2 regions of the Sporosarcina sp. Y838 genome follow, and region 2 is predicted to be linked to the other one. Evidence: a T-box and tRNA genes for the amino acid it is inferred to sense, from the RefSeq annotation. Region 2 holds a T-box; the other holds one or more tRNA genes.
The links. A T-box is a leader RNA that pairs with one kind of tRNA and senses whether it is charged. The one in region 2 lies ahead of trpS (tryptophan--tRNA ligase), so its partner is inferred to be a tRNA-Trp.
Positions count from the first base shown of each region.

Region 1 (7,012 bases), on a different contig from region 2:
TTTACAGGTGGATACGATGATAAGCCTGGTAAAGTTAAGATACCTGGTCAAAGAAAATAATGATTAATACACGGGACATGCCTTCTGGCTGTCCCGTTTTTTCATGCCAGTCCTGGATAATTTTGCTGTCTAAGTGCTTCATAAATAAGAATAGCAGCAGCATTCGATAAATTGAGTGACCGTATATTATCATTCATTGGAATCCTAAGACATCTATCTTCGTTTTCACGTAAAACGTCATCAGGTAGTCCGCTCGTCTCTTTTCCAAAGACGAAAAATATATCTTGTGAAACATTTGAATAATCAAAAGCAGTATGAGGTTTATCTCCATGCTTCGTCAAAAAATAAAACAGGGCATCGGGATTATCTGCAAATAATTCACGAATTCCTTCATGATACGTAATATCTACATGTTCCCAGTAATCAAGCCCCGCCCGTTTCAACATTTTATCATCTGTCGAAAAACCGAGTGGCTTGATAAGATGCAATTTTGTTCCTGTTCCCGCGCATGTCCGTGCAATATTCCCTGTGTTTGCAGGAATGAGCGGTTCAAATAATGCTACATGTATTGCCATTTCAACACTTCCTCCACTTAAACTCTTTCTTTCCAGCTATTTGCCGCCTTTTCTAATTCAGCGCGCACTTCCGGATCTTCCTCTTTCAATAATGCTTCCTTAATAGCTACATGTCCTTCTTCCAAACCAATTCGACCAAGTGCCCAAGCAATCGTACCACGAATGACGGGCCTCGGATCATTCTCTAGCATACTGATTAATTCAGGTACCGCAGACTCCTCCTTGAAATGCGCGAGTGCAATGATTGCATTTCGTTGAATCGGGTTTTTTCCGCGCCAAGATCCTGATACATGGCCAAACTTCTCTTTAAATTCACGATTCGACAACTTAAGAATCGGCTGAAGAAGCGGCTTAGCCAGTTCAGGGTCCGGTTGGAAAGCGTGCTGATGTAAATTATGCTTACCTTTATTTTTCGGACATACCGTTTGACATGTATCACACCCGTACACTCGATTACCAAACTCCATCCGAAATTCTTCCGGGATTGGGAGTTTCGACTGTGTTAGGAAAGCAATGCAACGCTGCGCATTTAACTGCCCTCCTTGAATCAAAGCACCCGTTGGACATACGTCAAGACAGAGTCTACATTCCCCGCATTCATCTTCCATCGGAACGTCTGGCGCAAATGGGATATTCGTGATCATTTCACCTAGGTATACATATGAACCAAACTCCGGTGTAATAATTGAACAGTTTTTTGCAGACCAACCGATGCCTGCTCGTTCTGCAACAGCACGATCAGAAAGTTCCCCCGTATCGACCATAGACTTTACTCTAGCGGTGGGTACTTGTTCCAATATAAATTTCTCAAGAAGTCCCAACTTCTCCCGTAAAACCGTATGATAATCTGTACCCCAGGATGCACGGCAAAAGATTCCTCTTCTTTCCCCTTTTTTCCCTTTCGGTGAATCAGCCATTTTGGATGGATACGCAATAGCTATTGAAATGATACTCTCTGCTTGATCTAGCAGAAGTCCAGGTTCAGTCCGTTTGTCTAAATCTTTTTCCTCAAAACCCGACTGAAAGCCAAGATCTTGCTGGCGCTTCAAGCGGTTTTTCAATTCACGAAATGGTGCAGCTGTTGTAAAACCGACTTTATCAATCCCAATCGACTCCGCATAAGCCCTCACCAACTGTTGCACTAGAACAGCATTCACACTGTATCACCTCCACTATGCTACTATTGAATTAAACTATATAAAGGGTGAATTTATTGAATATTAAATTAGCGAAAGACCTATTAGAAGCCGTGCCCGATTTAAAATTGGGCATTAACCATTATACCAAAATTACAGTGTCAGAATCGCCTCAAATGTTAAAAGGAAAATTGCAATTATTCCAAGAGCAACTTTTCTTTGAATTTGAGGATAAATCTATTACTGATTTACCCGCTATTAAGGAATGGCGTACGATATGGAAAACACTTGGCGCGGATCCAAATCGCTACCGCAATTCTTCAGAAGCACTTATGCGTCGGATCAAACAGGAAAACTTCATTAACCCATTCCATAATGCCGTCGACTTAAACAACTTCTTATCCTTGCAGCATTCAATTCCAATGGGCATCTATGATTTCCAAAAAATCGTCGGTGATGTATTGGTTACGACAGGTACCAACGATGATGGATATGATGGGCTAAATGGCCGTTTCAATTCGTTAAAAGACATTATACTCTTGAAAGATGATTATAGCTCATTTGGAAGTCCCTATGTCGATTCAATCCGAACAGCAGTAACTGAAGAAACGACTGAAGCAATGCATATCTACTTTCTACGCCCATCCATGGATGCGGCTAAAGCTTTTGAACTGACGAGAGCATGTGGAAATATGTTCACAAGCCTTAGCGGCGGAGACGTTCGTTCTTATGTTTTACATAAGGAACAGACATCTATTGAAGTAGGCTGATAGTGTTTATAATTGAGGGGAATGAACCGAAAAGCTACCAAGCTAACTGCAATGGTCAACCCCAATGTAGTATAATCTGATCTCCCATAATGGAAATCGCCCCTTCCGCATCGACGGAAAGGAGCGATTTTTTTAGCTTCAATTTTTGAATGGCTTTGTTTTCTCACCATCGATGAGTAATGTCCAGGTGCCATGCTCTGGTAATTTTAAATTCCCTTGATAGTGATAAATAAATGAACCCGCTCCAATATAGCTGCCGCCTTGGGCAAAAACATGTTCAGACACTATACTTCCTTTCTTATTCAGTAACTTCACTTCTATTTCCTTCCCACTATCCACTGAACTTTCAATTGTGATTTCAGTCTCCTCACCTACTTTAAGTTCCATTGGTTGATTAATCAAAGTATAATGTTCGGTCTTTGGAAATGGTGGAAGGACTTCAATTGTGAATTCCTCTAGTAATTGATCATTCACAAGGAAGGAAAGTTGCCATTCACCCTCTGTCGGAAATGGTGGAAAACTAGTCAATATCTGTTGAATATCTTCAGCAAATAAAAACCCATCAAAAATCCCTTCAGACATTGTAATCTTTTTATTGTAAGTATTTCTAGCTTCAACTGTGTAATTTTCACCTGCGAGTTCTGACGCATCCCCCCAAAAGTAGAGCATCATCTTTGCTCCTCTTCTAGCATCTTCTGCAACAAATTTCTCGTTAAATAACATTCCCACCTTACCTTCAATTCCAGTCACTTGATAATTACTATCTGCTAAGTTGAAGGTTTCCGCTTCTCCCGATGTAAATTCGACTTGAGGCTGAAACGACTGTCTCAGTTCATAAAACCAATTATTTGATAGGGCAAGAACAAATACAGTCGCACATAGTAAAGTGAATACAATGATAGGGTTAACAAATTGTGCTCTCTTTCTAGATTTCGTCCTCCTTTTCAAAGCCAGGCTGACTCTTTCTTTCTGTTCTACATTCAATGTGTATTTAGGAAGGTTTTTCAGATTTTCTTGTAAGTTCTCCACCCTCTTCATTAGCATAGCCCTCCTCCACAAGTATTTCCCTTAGTCTCTTTAACGCTCGATGAAACGTGACATTCACTTGATTCACATTACTTTTCAGTATTTCACTCACTTCTTTAGGCGTTAGCTCTAATATGCCCCTAAGTATTACCACTTCTTTATATCGCGGAGAAAGTTGATGAATTGCTTTGTATAATTGGATAATCTCCTGGTTCTGAATTGTTTGGTCTTCCAATTCATTTGAATGTCTTTGCTCACGGAAAAATAAGTATTTGATTTTCCCCCATACTTTCCTTCTGCGATATTCATCGACGACCTTGTTCCTTGCGATTGAAATCAACCACGTTTTCGGATGGGATTGATTTTTGAAGCTAGACATCTTTTTCATAGCAATCATGAAGGTCTCTTGTACAAGGTCCTCGACGTCCAGTGAACCTGTATAGTAAGTTAGGAAACTCGTGATATCCCTTTCGTACAGTCGAAACCACTCCTCGATTTTATGGTTCGTCACACAATCTCCCCCCCTTTAATTATTAGACGATTTATTATGTAAATTATTACAGATAAATAAGAAGACATGTTACTTCAAAGGTTAGAATGAAACTTCGCCTATTTCTTCCCCCAAAAAACTCCCTTTACCAATTTAAAAAAAGTTTTGGTAAAAGGAGTTTTTTCACTATATTAGTTTAAATATTGAATCCGGTTAATAGCCTGAGCGTAGGTGCCCTAAAAGGTCTAGTCGAAGCGGGTTGGAAGGAATTCTTGATTTCAATTTATATAGTAGATAAATTCAATACTTATTTATCAAGTCACCTTTTCGTGACGAAACACCCGTTACTCACTTTCTGCAATATCCTTCAGAGCTATAGCCCGACTCATGATAAAATTCTTCATATAGCTTTCCAAGAACAACTTATCTGCTATAACACCAATCAGTCCAAAAGGTGATGTATATTGAAATCTGTCAATCATCAGAGTGCCATTATCCTTTTCAATAAACTCATGAATATGTGTGAAAGAGTGAAAGGCGCCTTTCACCAATATATCTTCAAACAGATAGGGTCTATTCATTACTGTTATTTTTGCAGTCAGCCTTTGCTTTATACCGAAATGAACAGCTTCCCATGTGACAACATCCCCAGCCGACAATAAACCTGTCGTAATGCCACCCACGGCTTTCTCTTTCGTACTTTCTGTTGTACGAGTATGAATATCCACATCACGTGTAAGATCAAAGCAGCGTTCAATAGGGGCATGAATAAACTGCTGATGTTCTATTAAAGGCATATTGATTCCTCCACCCGATTTTCTTTCAATCACTTTAGAAAAACCATACCACAGTAGTTAAAAGTAAGCATAAAAAAACACAACCGAAGTTGTGTTTTTTCCATATGATACCCGAGGCCGGACTTGAACCGGCACGCCTCGCGGCATCGCATTTTGAGTGCGACGTGTCTGCCATTCCACCACTCGGGCATAGTAATATTCATTTTCCATACTGTAGTAATAAAATATGGAGGCGGCAACCGGAATCGAACCGGTGGTAAGGGTGTTGCAGACCCATGCCTTACCGCTTGGCTATGCCGCCGTAGAAATTGGAGCGGAAGACGGGATTCGAACCCGCGACCCCGACCTTGGCAAGGTCGTATTCTACCACTGAACTACTTCCGCAAAACTGGGGTAGCTGGATTCGAACCAACGAGTAACGGAGTCAAAGTCCGTTGCCTTACCGCTTGGCTATACCCCAAAAAGATAAATGGGGCGACTGAAGGGAATCGAACCCTCGAGTGTCGGAACCACAATCCGATGTGTTAACCACTTCACCACAATCGCCATGATATCTCATTTGAATTGAAAAAATATAAAAATGGGGCGGCTGAAGGGAATCGAACCCTCGAGTGTCGGAACCACAATCCGATGTGTTAACCACTTCACCACAACCGCCATGATGTTTATTTTGATTTGAGAAAGTGTAAAAAATGGGGCGACTGAAGGGGATCGAACCCTCGAATGTCGGAACCACAATCCGATGTGTTAACCACTTCACCACAATCGCCAAAATAATAAGTTGAATTAAAAAAATGGCAGGGGCAGTAGGAATCGAACCCACATCAAAGGTTTTGGAGACCTCTATTCTACCGTTAAACTATGCCCCTAAATGGAAATTCATTTCAACACATAATTCATGTTAAAAAAAGTTGGTGGTGGGGGGCGGATTCGAACCGCCGAACCCGTAGGGAGCGGATTTACAGTCCGCCGCGTTTAGCCACTTCGCTACCCCACCACAATAGGTGTATATGGTGCCGGAGAAAGGACTTGAACCCTCAACCTACTGATTACAAGTCAGTTGCTCTACCAGTTGAGCTACTCCGGCATATTAAGTTAAATGGTGGCTCAGGACGGAATCGAACCGCCGACACAAGGATTTTCAGTCCTTTGCTCTACCGACTGAGCTACTGAGCCACATGTTTGGCTTTTGTTAAGCTATGCACCTTTATGTCTAATTCAATCATTCGGTCAGTCACGTAACTACATACGTTCTATCCTATATTCGATTGCTTCAACTATCTGCTTGCTTATTCTAAACCTTTAATATAAAAAATGGCGGTCCCGACCGGGATCGAACCGGCGATCTCCTGCGTGACAGGCAGGCATGTTAACCGCTACACCACGGGACCATTTGGTTGCGGGGGCAGGATTTGAACCTGCGACCTTCGGGTTATGAGCCCGACGAGATACCACTTCTCCACCCCGCGACAACAATATAAAATATCAATAAATGTATATGAACCTGAACCTTCTATTGTACAAGAATTGTGTATAAAAGGCTGTATTCACAATAAAATTTGGTTGCGGGGGCAGGATTTGAACCTGCGACCTTCGGGTTATGAGCCCGACGAGATACCACTTCTCCACCCCGCGACAATAGTATTTATATAAGTAAATATATGGAAGTTTATTTAAGCGGTGGATCTGCTTAAAAAACTTAATGGTGGAGAATGACGGGCTCGAACCGCCGACCCCCTGCTTGTAAGGCAGGTGCTCTCCCAGCTGAGCTAATCCTCCTGGGTAAAATATTGATAAACTCTTTTTAAAACTTCGTTTAAAGTACTTATGGATTACTCTTTTCAAAACTTCGTTTTGAAAAAGCATTGGTGACCCCTACGGGATTCGAACCCGTGATACCGCCGTGAAAGGGCGGTGTCTTAACCGCTTGACCAAGGGGCCATTATTATGAAAGTAAATTCTGGTGGAGAGCAAGGGATTTGAACCCTTGAAACAGCGTTAGCCGCTTACACGATTTCCAATCGTGCTCCTTCAGCCACTCGGACAGCTCTCCTAAATGGCTCCGCAGGTAGGACTCGAACCTACGACCGATCGGTTAACAGCCGATTGCTCTACCACTGAGCTACTGCGGAATAATATAAAGATCATACAGTAAGTATGTTCTTTTGGAATAACAGACCAGCGACGTCCTACTCTCACAGGGGGAAACCCCCAACTA
Region 1 is NZ_JBXCJD010000020.1:44,427-51,438, forward strand. Features, by position in the region: gene trmL (tRNA (uridine(34)/cytosine(34)/5-carboxymethylaminomethyluridine(34)-2'-O)-methyltransferase TrmL) at 102-575, opposite strand; gene queG (tRNA epoxyqueuosine(34) reductase QueG) at 593-1,732, opposite strand; gene AC1TO4_RS16895 (B3/B4 domain-containing protein) at 1,780-2,481, shown strand; gene AC1TO4_RS16900 (hypothetical protein) at 2,620-3,519, opposite strand; gene AC1TO4_RS16905 (RNA polymerase sigma factor) at 3,473-4,018, opposite strand; gene AC1TO4_RS16910 (SRPBCC family protein) at 4,342-4,794, opposite strand; tRNA gene AC1TO4_RS16915 (tRNA-Leu) at 4,903-4,983, opposite strand; tRNA gene AC1TO4_RS16920 (tRNA-Cys) at 5,022-5,095, opposite strand; tRNA gene AC1TO4_RS16925 (tRNA-Gly) at 5,104-5,178, opposite strand; tRNA gene AC1TO4_RS16930 (tRNA-Gln) at 5,183-5,254, opposite strand; tRNA gene AC1TO4_RS16935 (tRNA-His) at 5,265-5,340, opposite strand; tRNA gene AC1TO4_RS16940 (tRNA-His) at 5,376-5,451, opposite strand; tRNA gene AC1TO4_RS16945 (tRNA-His) at 5,488-5,563, opposite strand; tRNA gene AC1TO4_RS16950 (tRNA-Trp) at 5,590-5,663, opposite strand; tRNA gene AC1TO4_RS16955 (tRNA-Tyr) at 5,707-5,791, opposite strand; tRNA gene AC1TO4_RS16960 (tRNA-Thr) at 5,806-5,881, opposite strand; tRNA gene AC1TO4_RS16965 (tRNA-Phe) at 5,895-5,970, opposite strand; tRNA gene AC1TO4_RS16970 (tRNA-Asp) at 6,110-6,185, opposite strand; tRNA gene AC1TO4_RS16975 (tRNA-Met) at 6,189-6,263, opposite strand; tRNA gene AC1TO4_RS16980 (tRNA-Met) at 6,355-6,429, opposite strand; tRNA gene AC1TO4_RS16985 (tRNA-Val) at 6,498-6,573, opposite strand; tRNA gene AC1TO4_RS16990 (tRNA-Glu) at 6,661-6,735, opposite strand; tRNA gene AC1TO4_RS16995 (tRNA-Ser) at 6,756-6,847, opposite strand; tRNA gene AC1TO4_RS17000 (tRNA-Asn) at 6,852-6,926, opposite strand; rRNA gene rrf (5S ribosomal RNA) at 6,971-7,012, opposite strand, start outside.
Region 1: it encodes a tRNA-Trp, which carries the amino acid that the T-box ahead of trpS (tryptophan--tRNA ligase) is inferred to sense. The anticodon was not compared.

Region 2 (7,012 bases):
GCATGATACTAATTAGCCACATAAACTTGTGGGTTTTCAAATCGATGACCTCCTCTAAATTGTCTGATAACTAGGTACTTCATCATTATACTATGATTATTTCAGTTGTACATACCTTTTTAAAATATCATAGTGTACTAATACAGATATTATTCCTATAATGCTATAATGGTAACGCTTACAGCAGAACTTTTTGGTAAAACATTCATAAACTTTTTTCTGTACTATTGATTTTTTCTGTCTATACCATTACTATTACTTTGGAACGAGGTAGTTATATGAAAACAATTTTCCGTAACTTTCTAATCACACATCTACTAATTGCTGTAATGATGCTTGTCTATTTCAAAGAGATGACTCTCCTCTCTTATATAAATGCATCTTTCATCATTGGCGGTATTATAATGTTCATCGGTTTGGTTTCACTTGTTTTTTCAACCGGTTTTTTCGATGTATTCACGGTAAGCATGAGAAAAGTATTTACATCTAAGAAACGAATGGAAGATGTCATGTCAATGCGAAAGCCTTCAGAAATATTTACAGGGAATGTTGGCCCTTTTCTAAGCGTTGGTGCACTCATCCTCGCTGTAACAGGAATTGCCCTCGTTATCTTCTATTTATAAGGAACCCGCCTATTGCATTGTTTTCTTTTACGCTTTATAATGGTGAATAACATTTATAGCGAATGGCTTTGAAGGAAAAGAGTATTTCAGTATTCGTATTGCAGAGAGCTTGTGGTTGGTGCAAACAAGCATACTAAACTGGAAGAATGGGATCCTGAGCCTGACAAGTCAACCCACTTGAGTTCGTTCAATTTAGCTTGAATTTATTGATCGAACCGTGTGGAAATTTGTCACGTCCCCCGCGTTATGGGAATCAGAGTGGCCTTCGGGCAATTCGGGTGGTACCACGGTTGATCAAACATCAGTCGTCCCTTTTTTACGGGGACGGCTGATGTTTTTTTATGATTGAGGAGGAGATGTAAAGATGAAAACCATTTTTTCAGGCGTTCAGCCTACAGGAACAGTGACACTGGGCAACTACATTGGAGCGTTCCGTCAATTTACAGAGTTGCAAAATGACTTTGAATGTCTGTTTTGCATTGTTGATCAGCATGCGATTACAGTTCAACAGGATCCGGTGGAACTCGCAAAAACCATTCGTTCTCTAGCTGCCATTTATATTGCAAGCGGGATTGATCCTTCCAAGGCGGTATTATTCATCCAGTCGGAGGTTCCGGCGCACGCACAAGCAGGATGGATGATGCAATGTATATCGACGATCGGCGAGCTTGAGCGCATGACACAATTTAAGGATAAGGCGGAAGGCAAAGAAGGTGTTTCGGTTGGCTTGCTGACATATCCACCACTTATGGCCGCTGATATTTTAGTGTATAACACTGACATCGTTCCTGTCGGCGATGATCAGAAGCAACACCTCGAGTTAACACGAGATTTGGCGGAACGTTTTAATAAGAGATACGGCGAGGTCTTAACAATTCCTGAAGTCCGGATTCCAAAGAATGGTGCACGTATCAAATCCCTTCAGGATCCCTCAAAGAAAATGAGTAAATCCGACCCTAATAAAAAGGGAACCATCTCTCTTCTCGATTCACCGAAAGATATTGAAAAGAAAATCAAAAGCGCAGTGACTGATTCAGAAGGCATCGTTACATTCGATATCGAGAATAAGCCCGGCGTATCAAATCTGCTAACAATTGAAGCTGCATTGTCTGGCGTGTCAATTGACGATCTCGTTGCGAAATACGATGGTCTTGGATACGGTGCATTTAAAGCGGGTGTTGCTGAAGCAGTTATTAATCATTTGACGCCTATTCAAGAAAGATATTATGAATTGTTGGATTCAGCTGTTCTTGATGAAATTCTGGATAAAGGTGCGGAGAAAGCAAACGCAATTGCGTCTGTCACTCTCGGTAAGATGGAGGCCGCGATGGGGCTCGGACGTAGACGGTAAGAATGATCACGATTGAAGAAATGACGAACAGTGTAAAATCTGCCGTACGTAAAATAAAATAGAATATTTGATACCATTCATATCCTAGTGATCTGTAGTTAAAATAGAAAATCATATTTGAAACTGTAACGACAATGAGTCCGTAGCTCATAAGGAATAGGAATAACCTTGTCATTATGCATCGTCCTTTTGATTTTCTTTGATTATATGACTGCATGCCCCTCTTTTAGACGAAAGAGGGGCTTTTGTGTGGAGTAAATTTAGAGATATAGTTGGTTGGCTTATATGGCTAGGGCAATTTGGAGTGTGGAATTTAGATTTCTTGGCGCTTTGGGGATGCCTCTCGCCATGAGCCTAGATTAACGCTTCGCATCCAGTCTTATAGCTTCGCCGACCCCTTTGCCGCGCCGGCACTGGAGTGTAACATTATTGATTGAGTTTTAGTTCAGAGTGTGGAATTTATACCGCTTGGCGCTTTGGGGATGCCTCTGGCCCTGAGCCTGGAATAGCGCTTCGCATCCTGTCTCAGGGCTTCGGCTACCCCTTGTCGCGCTTGCGCTGGAGCGTTCCATTATTGATAGTAATTCTGAGAGGTATGCACTGAGATTATAATGTGATTACTATTTGATACTAATTTCATTGGAGAAAAAGGCACTATAGATTGCAAGTCAAATCTCCAATAACGAAATAAGCTTTCCTATTACATTGACCTTCCAGCGAAAGCGCGACTTCGTGGTAGCAGAAGCGATAAGACTGAAAGCGATCTCCTTTCCGGCTTATCGCGGGAGGCATCCACAAAGCGCTGAAGCAGTATTAGCCGGCTTTCTGGTTCGTTCTATATATACATACTGTTGTCAAACTCATTCTCTCATTTTATGGAATTAACATTTACCAATCTCATCCTCAATAACGAAATGTGCTTTCTAAAATAGACCTTCCAGCGCAGGCGCGACTACGTGGTAGCCGAAGCGATAAGACGGAAAGTGCCCTCCTTTCTGGCTTATCGCGAGAGGCACCACAAAGCGCCAGAGCGGTATTAGCAGAATCTCCGTTTCACTCTATGTATATATACTGTCGTTAATTGCCATCGCGCTGTTTATAAACCGAATCCAATACCTAACCAAGCAAAAAAAGACGCCCCTTTTAAAAGGGACGCCCAATCATTAAAATTTATATCTTTTTGAACACGAGTGTAGCGTTATGTCCGCCAAAACCAAGAGAGTTGCTCATTGCATAAGTGATGTCGGCTTTACGTGCACCTTCAGTGACATAATCAAGATCACATTCAGGATCCGCATTGACATAATTTGTTGTCGGTGGAAGAATTCCTTCTTGTAGCGCCTTCACTGTGAAGATTGCTTCCAATCCGCCTGCCGCACCAAGTAAATGACCCGTCATTGATTTGGTTGAACTCATTGCAAGTTTATAAGCATGCTCACCGAAAACTGTTTTTGCTGCCATTGTTTCGTATTGATCATTATACGCTGTGCTAGTCCCGTGGGCATTGATGTAATCGATTTTGTCAGGACTGATGCCGCTGTCTTCAATCGCTTGCATCATCGCTCGCGCACCGCCTTCGCCACCAGGTGCTGGAGCTGTTATGTGATATGCATCACCTGTCGAACCGTAACCGACCATTTCCGCGTAAATTTTCGCACCGCGTGCGACAGCATGTTCATACTCTTCAAGAATGAGAATCCCCGCACCTTCTCCGATTACGAAGCCGTCACGTTCCTTATCGAAAGGACGTGATGCAGTTGCTGGATCCGGATTTAGTGATAAAGCTGTGTTTGCACAAAAACCAGCAACAGCCATCGTTGTAATCGGTGCTTCTGCCCCGCCGGTAATCATGACATCCGCTTCACCTCGACGGATGACTTCAAATGCGTCGCCTATTGAATTCGTACCTGATGCACAAGCTGTTACTGTACATGAATTAATGCCTTTTGCACCGTGGTAAATGGAAACTTGGCCAGCTGCCATATCCGGTATCATCATTGGAACGAAAAATGGACTAACGCGGCGGTAGCCTTTCTCTTGGAATGTTAGAAACTGTTGTTCATGTGTTTCCATGCCACCGATGCCTGATCCAATCCATACACCTGTACGAAGCGCTAAGTCGCCTTCAAGTACCAGGTCCGCATCTTTCATCGCCATAATCGAGGATGCAAGCGCGAAATGTGTGAATCGGTCCATTTTACGCGCATCTTTCCTCGAGATGTACGTTTCGATATCGAAATCTTTAACCTCTGCTGCTACTTTTACAGGAAACTTATCACTGTCAAGTCTTGTCAATGGTCCAATTCCAGACTTGCCTTCTAATGCCGCACTCCATGACTCCTCAGCGGAATTCCCCAATGGAGAAACAGCACCAATTCCTGTAACTACTACACGTTTTGTTTCCATAGCGTATAAACTTCCCCTCTATATAAGATAATTCGATCAGTTATTGCAAAACCATTTTAAAACGTATTTCCCCAATTCTTAACGTCCCCACTTGATGCATAAAGCACCCCATGTTAATCCTCCACCGAATCCAACAAGAACCAGGACATCATCATCTTTTACTTTGCCTTCAGCTAAATCATCGACAAGTGAAATGGGAATAGATGCCGCAGATGTATTACCATATTTATGAATTGTCTTCGACATTTTTTCGACTGGTAAACCAAGTCGTTGTCTAGATGCTTCCATAATTCGGATATTTGCTTGATGTGGAATGAGAAAGTCAATATCTTCTTTTTGAAGACCCGCTTTTTCAATAACACTTTCAGCCGTTTCTCCCATTTGACGAACAGCAAATTTGAATACTTCGCGGCCGTTCATGACAAGTTTTTCATCCTGGTAAAGATGTTTGCCACCACTACCGTCTGCACCAAGTTCGAATGACAGAATTCCACGTCCTTCACTCACTTTTCCGATGACAGCAGCTCCCGCTCCATCTCCAAAAAGAATCGCGGTATTGCGGTCTTCCCAGTTGGTGATTTTTGAAAGTTTTTCAACACCAACAACGAGTACATAATCATATGCTCCCGACTCGACGAATTGTTTCGCAGTAACAACACCGTACATGAAACCTGCACAAGCCGCTGAAACATCCATTGCTGCTGCATGTGTTGCGCCTAACTGTTCTTGAAGCATGGCAGATACAGAAGGAAACGGTCGGTCCGGTGTTACTGTCGCAACAAGGATTAGTCCGATTTCTTCCGGCTTAATTCCTGCTTTATCAATCGCTTCCACTGCGGCATTGTAGGCCATATGAGAAGTATTCGTTGAATCATCTGCAATTCGTCTTTCTTCGATGCCTGTCATTGTACGTATCCATTCATCTGAAGTATCTAAACGCTTCTCAAGGTCCGCATTCGTTAAAACTTGTGTTGGCACGTATTTACCCATGCCTAATATACCAGCATTCATTTCGCATCCCCCGCTCTTTATCATCTATTATTAGTACCTGCTCTTAACTATAAAAGAAACAGGCCGATTTTTCAACCCGCTGACACTTTTTCGCCAAATAAACTTCTGATTCCATGGAAAATAGTTTCTCCAATGCACTTGCTGTGCTATGATAAATAATGAAATAGTAATGTAGAGGTGAATTCGATGAGATACGTAATGACATTTTTCTGGTCTTTCTGTTTAATCACAATGTTGAACTATGTAACTGGTGCAATTGCCAACGTACCATTTGACTTCATGGCAGGTGTGGTTGTTTCTTTAATCGTTGGTGTAGTCGTCATCATCTTGGGTGAAGCTTTACCAAACGGCGAAGTTGCAGATAATTGATCAACAAAAACCATCTCCCACGTCGGAGATGGTTTTTTATTGGATAACCCATAGAAAAAGCCACGGAATTCAAGCGCCGCGGCTTTTTCTTTTAGACTAGCTGAATAACCAGTTTTCCTTCTTCCATAGTAAGAACGAGCTTATCATTCAGCTTGAGATCGCCTTTAATGACTTCTTTTGCAACAATTGTTTCAACATGGCGCTGGATGAACCGCTTCAATGGACGTGCACCGAAATCGGCATCTGTTCCTTCATTAATAATCCAATCAAGTACATCTTCGCTGTATTCCAAAGCAATTTCCTGCATGCGTAATCGTTTGACGAGGTCATCAATCATTTTTCGTGCAATCCTGCGGAACGAATTTCCTGTAAGCGAATGGAAAATGATAATATCATCCATTCGATTTAATAATTCCGGTTTGAAATGATTTTTTAATTCAGCCATAACGAGATCTTCTGCTGCATGATTTTCTGTATCGTCCAAACCATGAAGCAAGTAGGCTGAGCCAATATTGGACGTCATGATGACAACTGTATTTGTGAAATTTACGAGTCTTCCCTGACTATCGGTAATCCGTCCATCATCTAGCACTTGTAGCAAGATATTTGCAACGTCCGGATGTGCTTTCTCGATTTCATCCAACAAGATGACCGCGTATGGATTGCGACGAACCGCTTCTGTCAACTGGCCGCCTTCTTCGTAACCGATGTAGCCAGGTGGTGCGCCGACCAGTCTCGATATACTGTGTTTTTCCATGTATTCCGACATGTCGATGCGGATGAAATGATCTTCCGAATCAAACAGTGTTGCTGCAAGCGTTTTCGCTAGTTCAGTCTTTCCGACGCCGGTTGGCCCTAAGAACAGGAATGAACCAATAGGCTTGTCTGGATCTTTAATACCTGCACGCGCACGCCATACGGCTTCCGTTACAAGTTGAACCGCATCATCTTGCCCGATAACTCGCTCTTCAAGTGTTTCACGCAAACGCAGCAGTTTTTCACGTTCACCTTCAACCAGTTTCGTCACTGGAATGCCCGTCCACCTCGCAACAATCATTGCGATTTCTTCTTCCGTTACTTCTTCACGGAGCAGTCGATTTTCCTGACCATCTACGAGGATGGCCTCCAGTTCATGCAACTCTTGCTCAAGCGTTGGGATTTTTCCATAAGAGAGTTCCGCTGCTTTGTTTAAATCAAAGCGGTTTTCAGCATCTTCCAGTTCGCGCCGGAAACGATCTAATTTTTCCCGTTT
Region 2 is NZ_JBXCJD010000001.1:223,301-230,312, reverse strand. Features, by position in the region: gene AC1TO4_RS01075 (peptide ABC transporter substrate-binding protein) at 1-40, opposite strand, end outside; gene AC1TO4_RS01070 (DUF3899 domain-containing protein) at 279-623, shown strand; T-box leader at 683-939, shown strand; gene trpS (tryptophan--tRNA ligase) at 988-1,974, shown strand; gene AC1TO4_RS01060 (hypothetical protein) at 1,925-2,089, opposite strand; gene fabF (beta-ketoacyl-ACP synthase II) at 3,145-4,380, opposite strand; gene AC1TO4_RS01050 (beta-ketoacyl-ACP synthase III) at 4,459-5,391, opposite strand; gene AC1TO4_RS01045 (DUF2929 family protein) at 5,578-5,760, shown strand; gene AC1TO4_RS01040 (ATP-dependent Clp protease ATP-binding subunit) at 5,852-7,012, opposite strand, start outside.